3 regions of the Rhizobium sp. P1_C7 genome follow, and region 2 is predicted to be linked to each of the others. Evidence: predicted binding sites of a transcription regulator. Region 2 holds the regulator's gene; each other region holds the start of a gene.
What was found. Region 2 encodes LexA, which represses DNA repair genes until DNA is damaged. Its sites were predicted from a motif close to TGTTCNNNNTGTGTTCNG; they were not measured.
Positions count from the first base shown of each region.

Region 1: a site for LexA is predicted at 3,127-3,144, ahead of AC1D2R_RS18720 (ImuA family protein). Genes of this name have one in related genera too.
Region 3: a site for LexA is predicted at 3,320-3,337, ahead of uvrA (excinuclease ABC subunit UvrA). Genes of this name have one in related genera too.

Region 1 is NZ_JBFUAL010000011.1:129,571-135,322, reverse strand. Features, by position in the region: gene AC1D2R_RS18730 (error-prone DNA polymerase) at 1-884, opposite strand, end outside; gene AC1D2R_RS18725 (Y-family DNA polymerase) at 881-2,392, opposite strand; gene AC1D2R_RS18720 (ImuA family protein) at 2,313-3,065, opposite strand; gene AC1D2R_RS18715 (DUF4334 domain-containing protein) at 3,513-4,046, shown strand; gene AC1D2R_RS18710 (hypothetical protein) at 5,052-5,417, opposite strand; gene AC1D2R_RS18705 (hypothetical protein) at 5,732-5,752, shown strand, end outside.
Region 2 is NZ_JBFUAL010000002.1:33,902-39,653, forward strand. Features, by position in the region: gene gltA (citrate synthase) at 1-100, opposite strand, end outside; gene AC1D2R_RS03235 (hypothetical protein) at 435-719, opposite strand; gene AC1D2R_RS03240 (hypothetical protein) at 1,081-1,215, shown strand; gene lexA (transcriptional repressor LexA) at 1,432-2,154, opposite strand; gene AC1D2R_RS03250 (VOC family protein) at 2,355-3,239, shown strand; gene kdsA (3-deoxy-8-phosphooctulonate synthase) at 3,236-4,078, shown strand; gene eno (phosphopyruvate hydratase) at 4,220-5,494, shown strand; gene AC1D2R_RS03265 (FtsB family cell division protein) at 5,633-5,752, shown strand, end outside.
Region 3 is NZ_JBFUAL010000002.1:320,797-326,548, reverse strand. Features, by position in the region: gene AC1D2R_RS04665 (DUF72 domain-containing protein) at 1-7, opposite strand, end outside; gene uvrA (excinuclease ABC subunit UvrA) at 273-3,197, opposite strand; gene AC1D2R_RS04655 (single-stranded DNA-binding protein) at 3,450-3,986, shown strand; gene AC1D2R_RS04650 (MarC family protein) at 4,051-4,692, opposite strand; gene gyrA (DNA gyrase subunit A) at 4,918-5,752, shown strand, end outside.

The DNA of each region.
Region 1 (5,752 bases), on a different contig from region 2:
TTCAGCACATCCGGAGGCAGCCCTTCTGGATACCTGTTCGGGATGCATTCCCTGACATAATGCTCAAGAGATTCCTGCGCGCTCTTTCCGGGGATGATTGCCTCCTCCGGATACTGATAGGTCAGTTCCTCGAGCGAAAACCTGCAGCGATCGACGATCTCCATCGTCCTCGCCAAAGCTTCCCGATAGCGCGGGAACAGACGCTCCATCTCCTCCGGGGGTTTCAGATATCGGTCGGCGTGGCGCTCTCGCCGAAAGCCGACGTCGTCGATGGTCGTGTGCTCCCGAATGCAGGTGACGACGTCCTGGAGCTGGCGGCGTCCGGGTTCGTGAAACAGGACGTCGTTGGTGACGACGGTTCGCATCTTGTGCTTGACTGCAAGGTTCGACAACTCGTGGAGCCGCATCTGGTCGTTCGGGCGACGCCGCAGCGACAGGGCGACGTATGCGCGGTCGCCGAAGATGTCGGCGAGCTTGCGGAGCTGGACGGCGCAAGCTTCGTCGGGAAGATCGGGGACGAGGACTGCAATCAGCCCCTCGGCATAGAGCGCTGCGTCGTCCAGCGACAGGATGCAGTTACCCTTCCCGCCCCGGCCCTTGCCGAGCGTCAACAGCCGTGTGAGCCGGGAGTATGCGGCACGGTCCGTGGGATAGACCAGGATGGACATCCCATCTGTTAGATCGAGACGGCAGCCGACAACCAGCCGGACGCCCGTGGCGCGGGACGCTTCCAAAGCGCGGACGATCCCCGCAAGCGAGTTGCGGTCGACGACGCCGATCGCCTCTATGCCGAGTTCCTTGGCCGTAGCGAACAGCTCGTCCGCCGAGCTGGCACCACGCAGGAACGAAAAGTGGGTGGTGGTCTGGAGCTCCGCGTATCTCATGCGAATATCCCATGCATGAACCATTTGTGAGAACCGGTCGCGGTGTCGACGCCGTCGCCGGAGCGGAAGAGCCAGAAGCGTTCGCCTGTGTCGTCTTCCACCACGAAGTAGTCCCGGACCGCTTCGAGTTCGGAGCTGCGCACCCACCACTCGCCGAACACGCGTTCGGGACCGTCGGCACATTTCACGCGACGCCGCTTGCCACGCCAGGTGAAGGCAACCGGGGGATGGTCGGGCATCAACGCCATGACTTCAACGGGGTCGGGTCGGTCGAGCAGCCGGACCGGCCGCTTCCATTCGTGGGTCCACGTTTCTGCGACGTCTTCCGCGGATGCGGCGATGCGCTGGACGCTGCGTTCGGGAACGTCTGACGCCACAGGGGCGATGCGGTAGACGCGCTGGCCCCTGTTGCCGAAAATATCGATAAGGGGCGTGATGTCTTCGCTTTCGTCTTCGACAAGCGAGGACGTCCTCTGCGTCTCTTCCAACGGCTGCGACATGACGGCGACGAGCGACAACTTCTCGATGCCGAAGCCGGGTTCGATCTTCTCGGTCCGGTCCCTGAAGAGCTTCGTCAGCCAGGCGACGTCCCGCGCAGGCTTTGCGGTTCCCGCCCTGATGGCCTGCCGGGTACCGTCGACCTTCTCGACGATGAGGTCGGTACGGCGGACGCCAAGGCCTTTGCGCTGGAGCTCATGGACGAGCTCGACGACCAGCCTGCCGACATACTTGTTGATAGTCTCCGCCGCGCCGWTGGGCTCGGCGAACGACCGGTTGACTTCGATCAATTCAGGACTGCGGATTGGGTCGATAGGCTCGGAGACCCGCCCGAAGATCTGGTCGAGGCGTCGTCCGACCTCAGGGCCGAAACGCAGCGTCAGCGGCGCGCGGGCAGTATTCGCGAGCTCGCCGATGCTCTGGAAGCCTAGCGTGCGCAGGTCGCCTACGATCTTGGGAGGCAACCGCAGCAGAGCGATAGGAAGCCGCTCGACGGCCCGGACGGTTTCACTCCTGGGGACGATCACGGTCTCGCGCGTAATCGCACGGGCGCAGGCGCTCGCTGCGCCCCATGTATCGGCGATGGCGACACGTGCGGTGAGACCCTTCGAGCGGAAGCGGTTGGCGATGCCCGTCAGCATCGGCCCCTCGCCCCCCTGGAGATGGTCCGCACCCTCGGTGTCCATGACAATACCATCCTCGCCGTCGGCAGCGACCAACGGTGAGTACTGCGTAAGCGCCCACAGTGTTATGCGCTCCAACGCCTCGGCGTCCGCAGTCGGATCAGCATCGATCATCAGAAGGCCTTGGAAGAGCGCCTGTGCCTTCGCGGCCGCGATCCCTACGCGGACGCCCGCCTTCTTCGCCGCGGCGTCTGCGGCCGACACCCAGCGCTTGGAACCGCTCTTCGAAATCACAGCGATCGCCTGTTCAGCCGGTATCGCGGGATCGGCCCGTCTGATCCTGTCCGTTGCCAGATCGGGAAGATATATAGATACGACCCTTGTCATCACATGCTCCTACGCAAAACTCAGCACACTCGCCCGCACGCGACCGCATCAACTCCAGAAGCCACCGCGCCCGGCCTACACCGGGAACAGGAAGCTCCTCGCTCGGAAGGACACTTACCCTCCATCGCGTCATCGACGCTGTCGGCTGACCGAAGTCATTCGCCTCGGTCTGTCTGCGCCAACGCCGGACCACTATGCCCATCGTTCCGGTTTTCTCGGCGGCCAACTGCAGGCGGCGGGAAGCCGTCATCGGCAGCCGGACGAGCTCGCCAACCACCGCACCCAGGCCGCCATAGCCGAGCGCCTCCTCCATGCTCGCCAAGACGTCCTCCTCCTTGTCGGCTTCGACGAAGATCACGCGGTTGGGATGGAGGCCTGCCTGCGCCAGCGCCGGGAAGAACAGATCCGGACGCGTCAGACACCAGACAACCTTGCCCTTCGTGCGGGCGGCTATTCCAGCGACGAACAGGGCGGCAGCGGCGCCATCGACGGTTCCCGATCCACCTCCGGCGAACTCGTGGAGCGCGCCATGGGAGAGACCGCCGCCGGGAAGGACGCTGTCGATCTCCCGTACGCCGAACGGCAAACAGCTCTTCCGCTTGGCGACGCCGCCTTCCAGGGTCGCGATGCGTTCGCGTAGATCGGCTAAGGCTAGCTCGCGGGCAGCCGACATCGGTCACGAATCCTTCCGAAATCGCGTTGAACACTACGAGATCATGTCGTTGAAACTTTGCTGTTCCCTTTTTGTTCCTTATCGCTCTCGGCGTCAAGATGGCGCGAAAACAGGAATCCATTCCTGAGAATTAGTGAATCGAAAGATTAGCAAGATGAATCAATTCGGTAGCCAAGAACGCCAAGCCGACGTCACTCGTTGAAAAAATTTTTGGCCTCGGCAACCTTGCTATGAATTTTACCCCCGCCGTGTGTTCCGGAGAACCCATTGGCACGACCGCCCGACAACGGCGGCGGCCACACTTTGAAAGATGTCCGCCTGGAGATTATCGAAGTAGGATGCCGGCTGTGCGATCGAAAGGGAAGTTTTGACCGTGCGGCGCCTGTGAAGCTGCATGGAGCAGGGCTGAGCTTCTCTGGACTTCGGCGTGCCGAGAGGAAACATAGCTTGGGGATCGATCTGCAGAGAGCGCGAACAAAGTGGTTCCGGTCGTTGGCCCCAGTGCCTCCTGAGGAGACGGTCGGCCTGTGGCGCGGCACCGGCATACCCGCCGGACATCCGCTCGACGGCGTGCTGGAGAACCTACAGTGGTTCGGGAAGCGCATCTATCCTGATCTCAGTGCCGACGCCCTCTTGTTCCAATGGCCTCCGGGTCAGCTCGTTCCCATAGAGCCTGTATTCTTTCCCATCAGGCTGGCGATTCGCCTCGCCCCGGTCGGGCGCACTTTCACCCTGCGGAAGTCATTTTCGTATCTCCATAAGGCATTCCGCGCCCAAGATACGACGGCCAGCGTGAACCTATTCGGGGTGGACGGCGAGGAGACTGCGGCGATGGTCTACGACCGGCAGCCGATCGTCGACTACTTCCGGCGGATCGATGACGACCAAATCGCGGGGATGATGTGTGTAGACGGCGATGAGCGGCGGTATTTCTTCCGGCTTCAGAAGGTCTTCGATCCTGAACAGGCAGACCGCATTTGAAGACAGGAGCTTCTTCTTCGAGACGCCGCAGACCGCCTTCACTTGGTCGACCGAAGGCGGCGTCGCACCGCTGGTCACCCGTCCAAACGACAAGGGCGCTCCATGACATCATGTCGGAGCGCCCATGGTCGAGGACAGCGACGTTTGCGGCGGAGGCCGTCCCCCGACATGGCTACGACATCGGATTCGTTTCGCTGACGCAAGCCCCGTTGGTAGAACTGCTGCAAGTCGAGAATGCTTTCTACCCCTTTGTTCACCGGCCATCCACAGCTTCTGCACAGGATATCCCCAAGCGAAAGCCTTGTGATCTCAACATTACTTGCCGCCGTCGCCTTCCAGGGGACAGAAGGTAAGCGATAATTTTGCGACACAGGCGAGTTCATTCCACCACCCCGATGTCGTTTCCATTCCTGGGGGAGTATTGTTGGGTACCTTCTTGAGCCGTGGCGGCGGACGCTCGAAGGGAGCGGCGGCCGGTGGACTTTGCTGGCTGCCGCTCGGTCGGCCATGGAATGAGTTCCCCTGCGAAATCCACGCTCTCCCCGACGACAGCTATTCGTTGCACTGACTGGGCCGACTGTATGAAAAATGCTGCAGCAGGTCGCCCAGGACTGTCCACTGGGAACGGCTTCGGGATGAAGCTTTGCCAGCAAATCTCTACCCGTTCTCTGCTCGTTCCCTATAGTCCATCCAAGTGGTCGCCTTTGAGTTGCCGGCCAAATCTATTTGGGAAACTTCAACCGCATCTCGTGGGCGAGTTCGAACCCCAGCTAGCGTAGACGCCCTGCCCGGCATCGGAAGAATGCAGCACGACGCTAGTGCAGCCGAGAGCCTGCAGGTGGTCGACCGCCATCGAAACGAGCTTCGTAGAGATAGCTTGTTTCCGGTAGCCGGATGGACCCCCACAGAAGTATCAGAACTCTGCCTTCAGCGCGGTCGGATATGGCATCATGTGAAGCTGGCAGGATACCGATGCCGCGGGAAAGTCGCCTAATTCCACGGGCGTTACCTTTGCTGGAGCCGCCGGCGTTCGCCTTTTGTTGCGATCTTTGCAGTACCCCGCGTACTCAGACGAAGTTGTCCGACGATCTGAGCGAATACGATGGCAGCAGCGACGACCGCCGCAATACGGCTCCAGGGATCGTTCTCCACCTTCGCCAAGGGGACGTCGACCGGCTCTTCAAGGCCGAGGAAAACCCTCTCCCGAAGATCGGCGACTTCCTTGCGAAGCCAAGCGACTTCGTGCTGGGCAGCCTCGAGATCATCCTCCTCCGGGGTGTCGCCAGCCTCGTCGAGAAGCGGTTCTTGGATCTCCTGTAGAACCGAAGCGAGTTCCTTTCCCTTGAGGCCTTTGGCACGAAAATCACTCATCACCTTCTCCTCAATGCCTTGTTCGTGGCGTGGCGGTCGCAGCCGCAAGGCTTCACCAATCTTCGCCCTGTTGTGGCGCCCAGCAAGGTGACGACGCCATACTTCCCTCAAAGCGACCTTGGTCGTCACAACACACGTAGCCATTGCCTGTTCCGAGTTCGCGTTTGTGCATGATGCGCTCCCGTTTAGTGAGGTAGAAACGCGCGAAGACTCAAAAAGATGCACAAGACGCCGCACTCAATGGCGCTCCAAGGCGACGACCCGAAACCGACGCCGACGAGCAGCACAAGCCCCAGTGCCCATGGGCAACAGCCGTGAGACGCGCCACGGCATCA
Region 2 (5,752 bases):
GGGCGCCGATATCGATGACGTCAGGGCCAATCGTGCCGCTTTTTACGGCGAGGTCGACCGACTTGTCACCAAGTTTCAGTGTTGCGCTTCGATCCGTCATTATGATCCTCCAAACTGGCGGGTGGCACCATAAAGGCGCCATAGGGTTAAGCGTCGTCAGCGATAGCTATATGATCGCGCGGTTAATGCCAAGTTCTCTTGATGCCATTTTGTGCATTGCAGTATTAACTTTTAAGCAGCGCAGCGATGCCCTTCGCGCATAGCGGAAGCCAATGATTATCCTCGTCTTTTCCGCGTTCCGATTTCTCTTCGGAATTCAATCGATTATTGTTGCGTGAAGCGTCCGAAGCTTGCATTCTGGTTGCGGATGAGGGCGGCGTCCGCGTGCAGGTGTATGCCGGTGTTGCAAACGATTGAAGCGGGTCGACAGCGTCTCAGGCGGCGCACGCGATCTTTATGCGCGCTCTTCCCCATGAAGGCGCCTGTGTCGTAAGGGTACGGTCCCGCGGCAGACGCCAATCGGCATCTCGCTGGACGACAAGAACCGAACGTGCCGCAGATATATTGCCGCCGGCCGCCTCGAGCGGGTCGAGGAATTCGGCCAGGGACGTTACTTCCTGATCTCGCAGGTCCTTCTCGGAGCCGGCGCATTCGTGGTTCACGTTCGAGGCCGCTGTGCCGCGGCTTGGGGTGTGCATCGCAGCTCTGCTGCTGGTCATTCTGGCGGCACGATCCGGCGCATGATCCTCAGGCGACCGCTCTCGCAGGCTTTCTGGTGGCGGTTTATGCGAGTTGCTGAGCGCCTACGGGCTGAAGGCGAACCTGATTGCCGTGCACTCATTTCGTTCGTTGTGTTACCGATGGGGGATGCTCGCCTTGCTGCTGGCGCCGTCCCGGCTCGACGTGCGCTGCCGTGGAAGGTAGCCGGGGTCGGTCTGGACGTGGTCATTGCCATCGCCAAGATGGTGTTGGGATGGGGCGGTACGGTGGACATGGCGCGCCTCCCTGAATGGCGGTTTCCTGCTGACGCGATTTCGCGGTCTCGGCAACCACTAGCCGGCGTGCCGAAAAGGAAGACCGATGGAGAAGCCGCAGCAACAGCAGAAGGCCCGCAGCATGATGCGTCGCGTCGCCAACGCAGCCGAGGATGGTTTTGTCAGCCTGAACATGGCGTGTGGCGATCCACGACAGCGGCTATGTGGTCGCCACGCTTGAAAACGCCGCCTGCCTCGGCCCGCCTGCGACGGAGCCGATATCACAATCACACCGGTTCGTCTCCGCTCAGGATCGATGCTGCTGACGGGCGAAAGCCTGCGTGGTCGGGAGCCTTTGAAATACGCGTATTGACGACCAAGGGACGCCGATCGTCACCGCTGCATATGACCGGCTAGACTTGGCGCAGCGGTCGCTTCGCCGACAGAGCAATTCGGATCAATGATAACGCCGGATAAGGCCGACGAGCTTGCCCTGAACCTTGACGCGGTCCGGCCCGAATATGCGGGTCTCATAGGCGGGGTTCGCAGCTTCGAGCGCGATCGAGGCACCCTTCCGCCGAAAGCGCTTCAGTGTCGCCTCTTCGTCATCGACGAGCGCGACGACGATATCGCCTGGATTTGCGGTGCTGCCGTTGCGGATGATGACAGTGTCGCCGTCGAAGATACCGGCATCGATCATGGAGTCGCCCTTGACCTCCAGCGCGTAGTGTTCGCCGGAACCAAGCATGTCGGCTGGAACCACGATGTCATGGGTGTTGTTCTGGATTGCCGAAATCGGAACGCCGGCTGCGATGCGTCCCATGACAGGGACGGAAGCGGAATTGCCATTGTCGGAATTTGGAGCCGGCTTCGGTCCGGCGGGAGCAACAATCTGCGGCTTTCCGAGGCTGCCTTCGATGACGCTCGGCGAGAAGCCACGTCGCTGTTGAAGGCTCGGATTGTACGCTTCCGGGAGCTTGATCACTTCGAGTGCGCGGGCTCGATTGGGCAACCGGCGAATGAACCCCCGCTCTTCGAGCGCCGTGATCAGCCGGTGGATGCCCGATTTCGACGCCAGGTCGAGCGCATCCTTCATTTCGTCGAAGGAAGGGGGAACGCCGGACTCCTTCATTCGCTCGTGAATGAACAAAAGAAGTTCCTGTTGCTTGCGTGTGAGCATGGAAGTCAACCCCAGAGTCGTGAAACAAAGCCAGAACAGACACTATATGTTCCATATGTGTTCCGCAAGTGCCTAAATTTTCGTGAAACTTGGCCCGTATTTGTTGCGTTTTGCACTTCATTCGACCTATGCCGCTCACACCTCTTGCATTGTCACGAGAGCCAGCGCACACATTTGCGAATTTCGGAAGAGGATTTGCCATGAGTGAAGTCCATCCGCTCGACCATGTTGTCCTGCCTGTCGCCAATGTCGGTTTGGCGAGGGAACGCCTTGGCAAACTCGGCTTCACCGTGGCGGCCGATGCGCGGCACCCGTTTGGAACCGAAAACGCCTGCATTTTCTTCGCCGACAAAACATACCTCGAGCCGCTCGCCGTTGCGAGCGCGGAGGCCTATGAGGCGTCGATCAAGAGGGGTAACGTATTCACGGCGCGCGATCGCGCCTTTCGTTTCCGTTGCGGCGAGAACGGCCTCTCGGCGGTTGTTCTGGCGACGACGGATGCCGATCGCGACCACGCGCGTTTCCATGCCGACAGGATAAGCGGCGGCGACATGCTACAGTTTGAGCGTCCGATGAAGATGCCCGATGGTTACGAGACCACCGCGGCTTTCAGGCTCGCCTTTGCTGCGGACCTTCGTGCACCCGATTTTTTTATCTTCACCTGCCAGCGTATCAATGCGCTTCCCGCAGACCGCAAGACACTGGAAACGCATGCGAATGGGGTGATCGGGATCACCGAGATCGTGCTCGCCGCGCCGGACCCGAAGGCGTTCGGTCTGTTCCTGCGCTTTTCCTCTGCGGCGCCGTTGGTCCGGGACGAAGCGTTCGGTATCAGCCTTGCCACGCCAAATGTTCGGATCAGCATTCTTTCGCCGGATGGACTGAATGCCTATTTTGATCTTGCCGCGCCCGGCACCGATCGTGGCCTGCGCGGCGTCGCCATCGTGTTCAAGGTCGGCGATCTTGCCGTGACAGAAGCGCATTTGGCTGCTAACGGGATCACCTACACCCGCAAGAACAATCGAGTTCTGGTGAAGGCTGCGTCCGGGCAGGGCGCGCTCTTTGCCTTCGAGGAGAAACGATGAGCCAGACAAACTCCGAAGTCGCAATCGGCGAGGGTGCCGGCGCGGTTGTGTTTTCAAATAGCGGCAAGCTGTCGCTGATTGCCGGCCCCTGCCAGATGGAGAGCCGCGATCACGCGTTCATGATCGCCGGCGTCCTCAAGGAGCTGTGTGACAAGCTTGGCATCGGGCTCGTCTACAAATCCTCCTTCGACAAGGCGAACCGCACTTCGCTTTCGGCACAACGCGGCATCGGCCTGGAGACGGCGCTTGAAGTCTTCGCCGATCTCAAGAAGGAATACGGCTTTCCCGTTCTGACCGACATCCACACGGAAGAGCAGTGCACCGAAGTGTCGACCGTTGTCGATATTCTACAGATACCAGCTTTCCTCAGTCGCCAGACGGATCTTTTGGTCGCTGCCGCCAGGACCGGCCGCGCGATCAACGTCAAGAAAGGCCAGTTTCTGGCGCCATGGGATATGAAGAACGTACTCAACAAGCTGAATTCGACGGGCAATCCGAACATTCTGCTGTGCGAACGCGGCGCCTCCTTCGGCTACAACACGCTGGTCTCCGACATGCGTTCGCTGCCGATCATGGCGGCCATGGGCGCACCGGTGATTTTCGATGCGACCCATTCGGTCCAGCAGCCCGGCGGGCAGGGCGGCTCAAGCGGCGGCCAGCGAGAGTTCGTCGAAACGCTGGCTCGCGCGGCCGTTGCCGTCGGCGTTGCCGGCGTGTTCGTCGAGACGCATGAAGATCCTGACAACGCCCCTTCGGACGGTCCGAATATGGTGTTTCTCAAGGACATGCCGCGACTTCTTGAAAAGCTCCTGGCCTTCGACGCGATCGCCAAGAACTGACGTTCAAAAGACTGACATGATCATATAATAGGCCTCGCACGACGATCGTCATTGAGGACGCGCAAACCGCCATTGTATTTTGCGCATCTTCGGCTAATACGAATTTCAAACGATTTATCCACCCTTGAGCAGGAAGAGCCGATGACCGCAATTACCGATATTATCGCCCGCGAAATTCTCGACAGCCGTGGCAACCCCACCGTCGAAGTCGATGTCTATCTTGAAGATGGCAGCATGGGCCGTGCGGCTGTTCCGTCGGGCGCTTCGACAGGCGCGCACGAAGCCGTCGAAGTTCGCGATGGCGGCAAGCGCTACCTAGGCAAGGGGGTCGAAAAGGCAGTCGAGGCAGTCAACACAGAAATCTTCGACGCAATCGGCGGCATCGATGCCGAAAACCAGATCCAGATCGACAATCTGATGATCGAGCTGGACGGAACTGCGAACAAGTCGCGCCTCGGCGCAAACGCAATCCTCGGCGTTTCGCTCGCCGTCGCAAAGGCTGCGGCCGAAGCCTCCGGCCTGCCGCTCTACCGCTACGTCGGCGGCGCCAGCGCCCACCTGCTGCCGGTTCCGATGATGAACATCATCAACGGCGGCGCGCATGCCGACAACCCGATCGATTTCCAGGAATTCATGATCCTCCCGGTTGGCGCCGATTCGATCCGCGAAGCGGTCCGCATGGGTTCGGAAGTCTTCCATGTCCTCAAGAAGGAACTGTCGGCGCAGGGCCACAACACCAATGTCGGCGACGAAGGCGGTTTCGCGCCTGGCCTGAAGAGCGCGCCTGAGGCCCTCGACTTCATCATGAAGTCGATCGAGAAAGCCGGCTACACGCCGGGCGACGACATCGCACTCGGCCTCGACTGCGCCTCGACCGAATTCTTCAAAAACGGCAGGTACGTACTCGAAGGCGAAGGCCGCACGCTGGAGCCGGGCGCCATGGCCGAATACCTGGCCGAACTTGCAGCGAAATACCCGATCATCTCGATCGAAGACGGCATGGCTGAAGACGACTGGGACGGCTGGAAGGCGCTGACCGATCTGGCTGGCAAGAAGGTCCAACTGGTCGGCGACGATCTCTTCGTCACCAATTCCGCCCGTCTGCGCGACGGCATCCGCATGGGCGTTGCCAACTCGATCCTAGTCAAGGTCAACCAGATCGGCTCGCTGACGGAAACGCTGGACGCCGTCAACACCGCCCACAAGGCAGCCTACACCGCCGTCATGTCACACCGTTCGGGCGAAACCGAAGACTCGACGATTGCCGATCTCGCGGTTGCCACCAACTGCGGCCAGATCAAGACCGGCTCGCTCTCTCGCTCGGACCGTCTCGCAAAGTACAACCAGCTGATCCGCATCGAAGAGGGTCTCGGCCCGCAGGCCCGCTACGCCGGCCGGTCGATCATCCGCGGTTAATTCCGCCTGATTTCAACCATCTGCAACCCGCGCCGGCCTGGCGCGGGTTTTTTGGTGCGTCGCGTTCATAGTCAACGGACGGTTAATCTCTCATCGGTAGTCTCACTCGCAAAGGTAATGCGTTTCGAGAATGCGTGTATGTGGACAAAGCATCATAAGAAGAAAAAGATCGGCCGGTTCGTCGTTCCCGCCATGACTGTCGCCTTTCTTTCCTATTTCGGCTACCATTGCATCCATGGCGATTACGGTCTGCGCGCA
Region 3 (5,752 bases), 290 kb from region 2:
TTGTCATTGAGTTCCTCCTCCGATTGGTTCCGCGCCGCGATGTCATTCGCCGTATCGACAATATTCCATCCTGGCCCGTGAGGAGGCTTGCGGCGACCCGTTTCTTGAAAACCGAATGCGCGACAGTGCGCGACCTCCGTTCCATCCACACTTCGTCGCAACCATCCCTGCGCCATTGTCTTTAACTGCGGATACGAGCGGCACCCAAGGAGCTGTATGACACCTGTCCGTCAGCGCGCTTCCACCTTCGACACCTCACGTCAGCCTCAGCATCATTCCGCCGCCGCGACGGCCTTCCGTACCGGACGCCGTTCTAGCAGCTCTTTAAGGAACTGGCCGGTGTAGGAGCGCTTCTCCTTGATGATCGTCTCCGGCGTGCCGACCGCGACGATCTCGCCGCCCCCGTCACCCCCTTCCGGACCGAAGTCGAGGATCCAGTCGGCTGTCTTGATGACTTCGAGGTTGTGTTCGATTACCACCACTGAGTTGCCCTGGTTGACGAGTTCCTGAAGCATTTCCAGCAGCTTGGCCACGTCGTGGAAATGCAGGCCGGTCGTCGGTTCGTCCAGGATATAGAGCGTGCGGCCGGTCGAGCGCTTCGACAGCTCCTTGGCGAGCTTGACGCGCTGCGCCTCACCGCCCGAGAGGGTGTTTGCCTGCTGGCCGACCTTGATGTAGCCAAGTCCGACGTCCTTCAGGGCCTGCAGCTTGTCACGGACGGCCGGAACGGCAGCGAAGAAATCGACGCCCTCCTCGACCGTCATGTCGAGCACGTCGGCGATGGATTTCTGCTTGAAGGTTACATCCAGCGTTTCGCGGTTGTAGCGCTTGCCGTGGCACACATCACAGGTGACGTAGACATCCGGCAGGAAATGCATCTCGATCTTGATGACGCCGTCGCCCTGGCATGCCTCGCAGCGTCCGCCCTTGACGTTGAACGAGAAGCGGCCCGGCTGGTAGCCGCGTGCCTTTGCTTCCGGCAGACCGGCGAACCAATCACGGATCGGCGTGAAGGCACCCGTGTAGGTCGCCGGGTTGGAACGCGGCGTACGGCCGATCGGCGACTGGTCGATATCGATCACCTTGTCGATATGTTCGAAACCGTCGATGCGGTCGTGATCGGCCGGGTTTTCGCGGGCACCCATGACGCGGCGGGCGGCTGACTTGTAGAGCGTCTCGATCAGGAAAGTGGACTTGCCGCCACCTGAAACGCCAGTCACGGCAGTGAAGACCCCGAGCGGGATGGACGCGGTGACGTTTTTCAGGTTGTTGCCTCGGGCTCCGACCACCTTGATCTCTTTATTCTTCTTGGGCTTGCGCCGCTCGTCGGGAACCGGAACGCCGAGCTCGCCCGAGAGATATTTGCCGGTCAACGACTGCGGATTTGCCATGATGTCCTGTGGCGTACCGTGGGCGATCACTTGACCGCCATGGATGCCGGCCGCCGGGCCGATATCGACCACGTCGTCGGCCGTCAGGATCGCATCCTCGTCATGCTCGACAACGATGACAGTGTTGCCGATATCGCGTAGGTGCTTCAGCGTGTCGAGCAGCCGGGCATTGTCCCGCTGGTGCAAGCCGATCGAAGGCTCGTCGAGGACGTACAAGACGCCGGTCAGACCCGATCCAATCTGAGAGGCGAGGCGAATACGCTGGCTTTCGCCGCCCGACAGAGTGCCCGAATTGCGCGAGAGGCTGAGATAATCCAGGCCGACGTCGTTGAGGAAGCGCAAGCGTTCACGGATTTCCTTCAGAATACGCACGGCAATTTCGTTCTGCTTGGCCGTGAAGCTCTGCGGCAGCGTTTCGAACCAGTCACGCGCGACGCGGATCGACATCTGAGTGACCTGGCCGATATGCAGCGTATTGATCTTCACAGCCAAGGCTTCGGGCTTCAAGCGGAAGCCATTGCAGGCCGGGCAGGGTGCCGCCGACATGTAGCGTTCAATCTCCTCGCGAGCCCAGGCGGAGTCCGTCTCCTTCCAGCGGCGCTCGAGATTGGTAATGATGCCTTCGAAGTTCTTATGCGTCGTGTAGGAGCGCGCGCCGTCGGCGTAGTGAAACTCGATCTTCTCGTCCGTGCCGTTGAGAATGACATCCCGCGCGTTCTCGGAAAGATCGCTCCAGCGTGCTCCGAGCTTGAAGCCACAGTGCTTGCCGAGGGCTTCGAGTGTCTGATTGTAGTAGGGCGACGACGATTTGGCCCATGGCGCGATCGCGCCGTCGCGGAGCGTGCGCTCGGTTTCCGGCACGATCAGGTTCGCATCGATCTTTTGCTGCGCGCCAAGACCGTCGCAGGTCGGGCAGGCGCCGGCCGGGTTGTTGAACGAGAAGAGCCGCGGTTCGATTTCAGGTATGGTGAAGCCTGAGACCGGGCAGGCGAACTTTTCCGAGAACAGCACGCGCTCGTGGGTTTCGTTCAGCGACTTGTTGGCGGAGCCGCCGGCTGCGGTTTCCTCTGGTGGCAGCGGCTTGTCTGCGAATTCGGCAACGGCGAGGCCGTCGGCGAGCTTCAGCGACGTCTCAAGGCTGTCGGCGAGGCGCGCCGAGACGTCGGAACGCACGACGATGCGGTCGACCACGACATCGATGTCATGCTTGTACTTCTTGTCGAGGGTTGGGGCATCGGCGATTTCGTAGAACTGGCCGTCCACCTTGACGCGCTGGAAGCCCTTTTTCATGAGCTCCGCAAGTTCCTTCTTGTACTCGCCTTTGCGGCCGCGCACGAGCGGAGCAAGTATGTAGAGGCGTGTGCCTTCGCCGAAATCGAGGATGCGGTCTACCATCTGGCTGACCGTCTGGCTCTCGATCGGCAGGCCGGTTGCCGGCGAATAGGGAACGCCGACGCGCGCGAAAAGCAGCCGCATGTAGTCGTAGATTTCGGTCACGGTGCCGACCGTAGAGCGCGGATTGCGCGAGGTCGTCTTCTGCTCGATGGAAATTGCCGGCGACAACCCGTCGATCTGGTCGACGTCGGGCTTCTGCATCATCTCCAGGAATTGACGAGCATAGGCCGAAAGACTCTCGACGTAGCGGCGTTGTCCCTCCGCGTAGATGGTGTCGAAAGCAAGCGAGGACTTGCCCGAACCGGATAGCCCCGTCATGACGATCAGCTTGTTGCGCGGCAGATCTAGGTCAATGCCCTTCAGATTGTGCTCACGCGCGCCGCGGATGGAAATCGTCTTCAATTCGCTCATCGTCTTCTGCTTCTGTGCTGGAACAAGCCCCTTATTTAGTGATGCCGGCGGGCGAGTCGAGGCTGAATGTCCATAATGGGTGCAAGGTTTTCGATTCGGTTGACAGGATCATAGGGATAAACTAGAACAAAGAAAGAACAAAATTCCTTGTGGATGAACGTGGCATGGATGCCCAATGCGCGTCCTCAATGGTTTAAGGTGCACCGATTGTTTCAAGCATCGCCGGGCAGGGCGGCAGGTAGGGTGAGAAGTATGGCGGGTAGCGTAAACAAGGTCATTTTGATCGGAAACGTGGGTGCAGACCCCGAAATTCGTCGTACGCAGGACGGTCGGCCGATCGCCAATCTGCGTATTGCGACGTCTGAAACCTGGCGCGACCGAAATTCTGGCGAGCGTCGCGAAAAGACCGAGTGGCACACCGTAGTCGTCTTCAACGAAGGACTCTGCAAGGTCGTCGAGCAGTATGTGAAGAAGGGCGCCAAGCTTTATATCGAAGGGGCGTTGCAGACCCGCAAGTGGCAGGACCAGCAGGGCCAGGACCGCTATTCGACGGAAGTCGTGCTGCAGGGCTTCGGCTCCACGCTGACGATGCTTGATGGTCGTGGCGAGGGCGGCGGTGCAAGCTCCGGTTCTGGCTTCGGCGGCGGTCGTAGTGGCGGCAACGATTTCGGTGGTGGCGACGATTATGGCGCTCCGTCGCAGTCGTCCGGGCGCAGCGGTGGCGGCAGTGGCACTGGCGGTGGTGGCGGAAACTTCTCGCGTGATCTCGACGACGATATTCCGTTCTGATCGAATGATCTACCGGAACCTTTTTGGCGGCGCACCATGGGTGCGCCGTTTTGATTTGGGGGTGTCAGCCAGCTGGTACCGTGTTCATCACGGACTTGACGCCATCGACCACGAACTGGGTCGCAAGCGCCGCCAGGATGACACCAAGCAGGCGCGTCAGGATAGCCCGGCCGGTGACACCGAGAAAGCGGTCGACCCGGTCTGCAATGAGCAGCGCGAGGAACAGCAGCAGCAGGCTCGCGGCGATGACGATGATCAGTTGCGCGCGTTCAAGTGAGCCCTGCATCGAGCCCGATATCAGGATGGTCGCAGAAATCGCACCAGGGCCGGATATCAGCGGGATCGCCAGCGGAAAGACAGAGATATTGTGGATGTGATCGACGGTGATTGCGGTCGTGCTCGTCTTCTCCTTGCGGTCCTGCCGCTTCTCGAACACCATCTCGAAGGCGATCCAGAAGAGCAGCAGACCGCCGGCGATACGGAAGGCGCCGATCGAGATGCCGAGTACACCGAGGACGCTCGCACCGAAAAGGGCGAAGATGGCAAGAATGATGAAAGCGATGATCGTGCCGCGCATGGCGACCTGCTTTCGCTGGCCGCGGCTCATGCCGACCGTCAGCCCGAGAAATATCGGCGCCAGACCCGGCGGATCGATGGTGACGAGCAACGTCGTGAAGGCGTTAATGAGTTGGTCGGCGCTTGCCATCGTCTCTCCATGAGCCCATATAGCGGCTCGGTATGGGGCGATTGTGATGCCGGGAAATCAGTTTGGCAAATAGCTTTGCTCGGATAGCGTGAATGCCGCTCCAAAAGGCTTGATTTGCCTTCTTTTGACTGCAAAAGCCTGTTCAAAACCCTTGCCAAAATTGGCGTATTAACAGCCTTTCCGCTATAAATCTTCAAGTGATTCTAGAAGAGATCGTGATCCGTTTTGACTGAGCAAACACCCCCCGGCGGCGGGAAGCTCCCGCCAGGCATTGAGCCCATCTCCATTATGGAGGAAATGCAGCGGTCGTATCTCGATTACGCGATGAGCGTCATCGTCAGTCGCGCGCTTCCTGATGTGCGCGACGGCCTGAAGCCCGTGCATCGGCGTATTCTCTACGGCATGTCCGAGCTCGGCATCGACTGGAACAAAAAATACGTCAAGTGCGCCCGCGTTACCGGTGACGTGATGGGTAAATTCCATCCGCACGGCAACTCGGCGATTTACGATGCCCTGGCACGTATGGCGCAGGATTGGTCCCTTCGCCTGCCGCTGATCGACGGTCAGGGCAATTTCGGCTCTGTCGACGGCGATCCGCCCGCGGCTGAACGTTACACCGAATGCCGTCTCGAAAAGGCCGCGCATTCTCTGCTCGACGATCTCGACAAGGAAACGGTCGATTTTCGCGACAACTATGACGGCACGCTCTCCGAGCCTGTCGTCGTTCCCGCGAAATTCCCGAATCTTCTGGTCAACGGAGCGGGCGGTATCGCCGTCGGCATGGCGACGAACATTCCGCCGCATAATCTGTCCGAAGTCATCGATGGCTGCATCGCACTGATCGAAAATCCCGCGATCGAGCTGCCTGACATCATGCAGATCATTCCGGGGCCCGACTTCCCGACTGGCGCCAAGATCCTTGGCCGCGCCGGCATCCGTTCGGCCTATGAGACCGGCCGTGGTTCGGTCATCATGCGCGGCGTTGCCACCATCGAGCCGATGCGCGGCGATCGCGAACAGATCATCATCACCGAGATTCCATTTCAGGTGAACAAGTCGA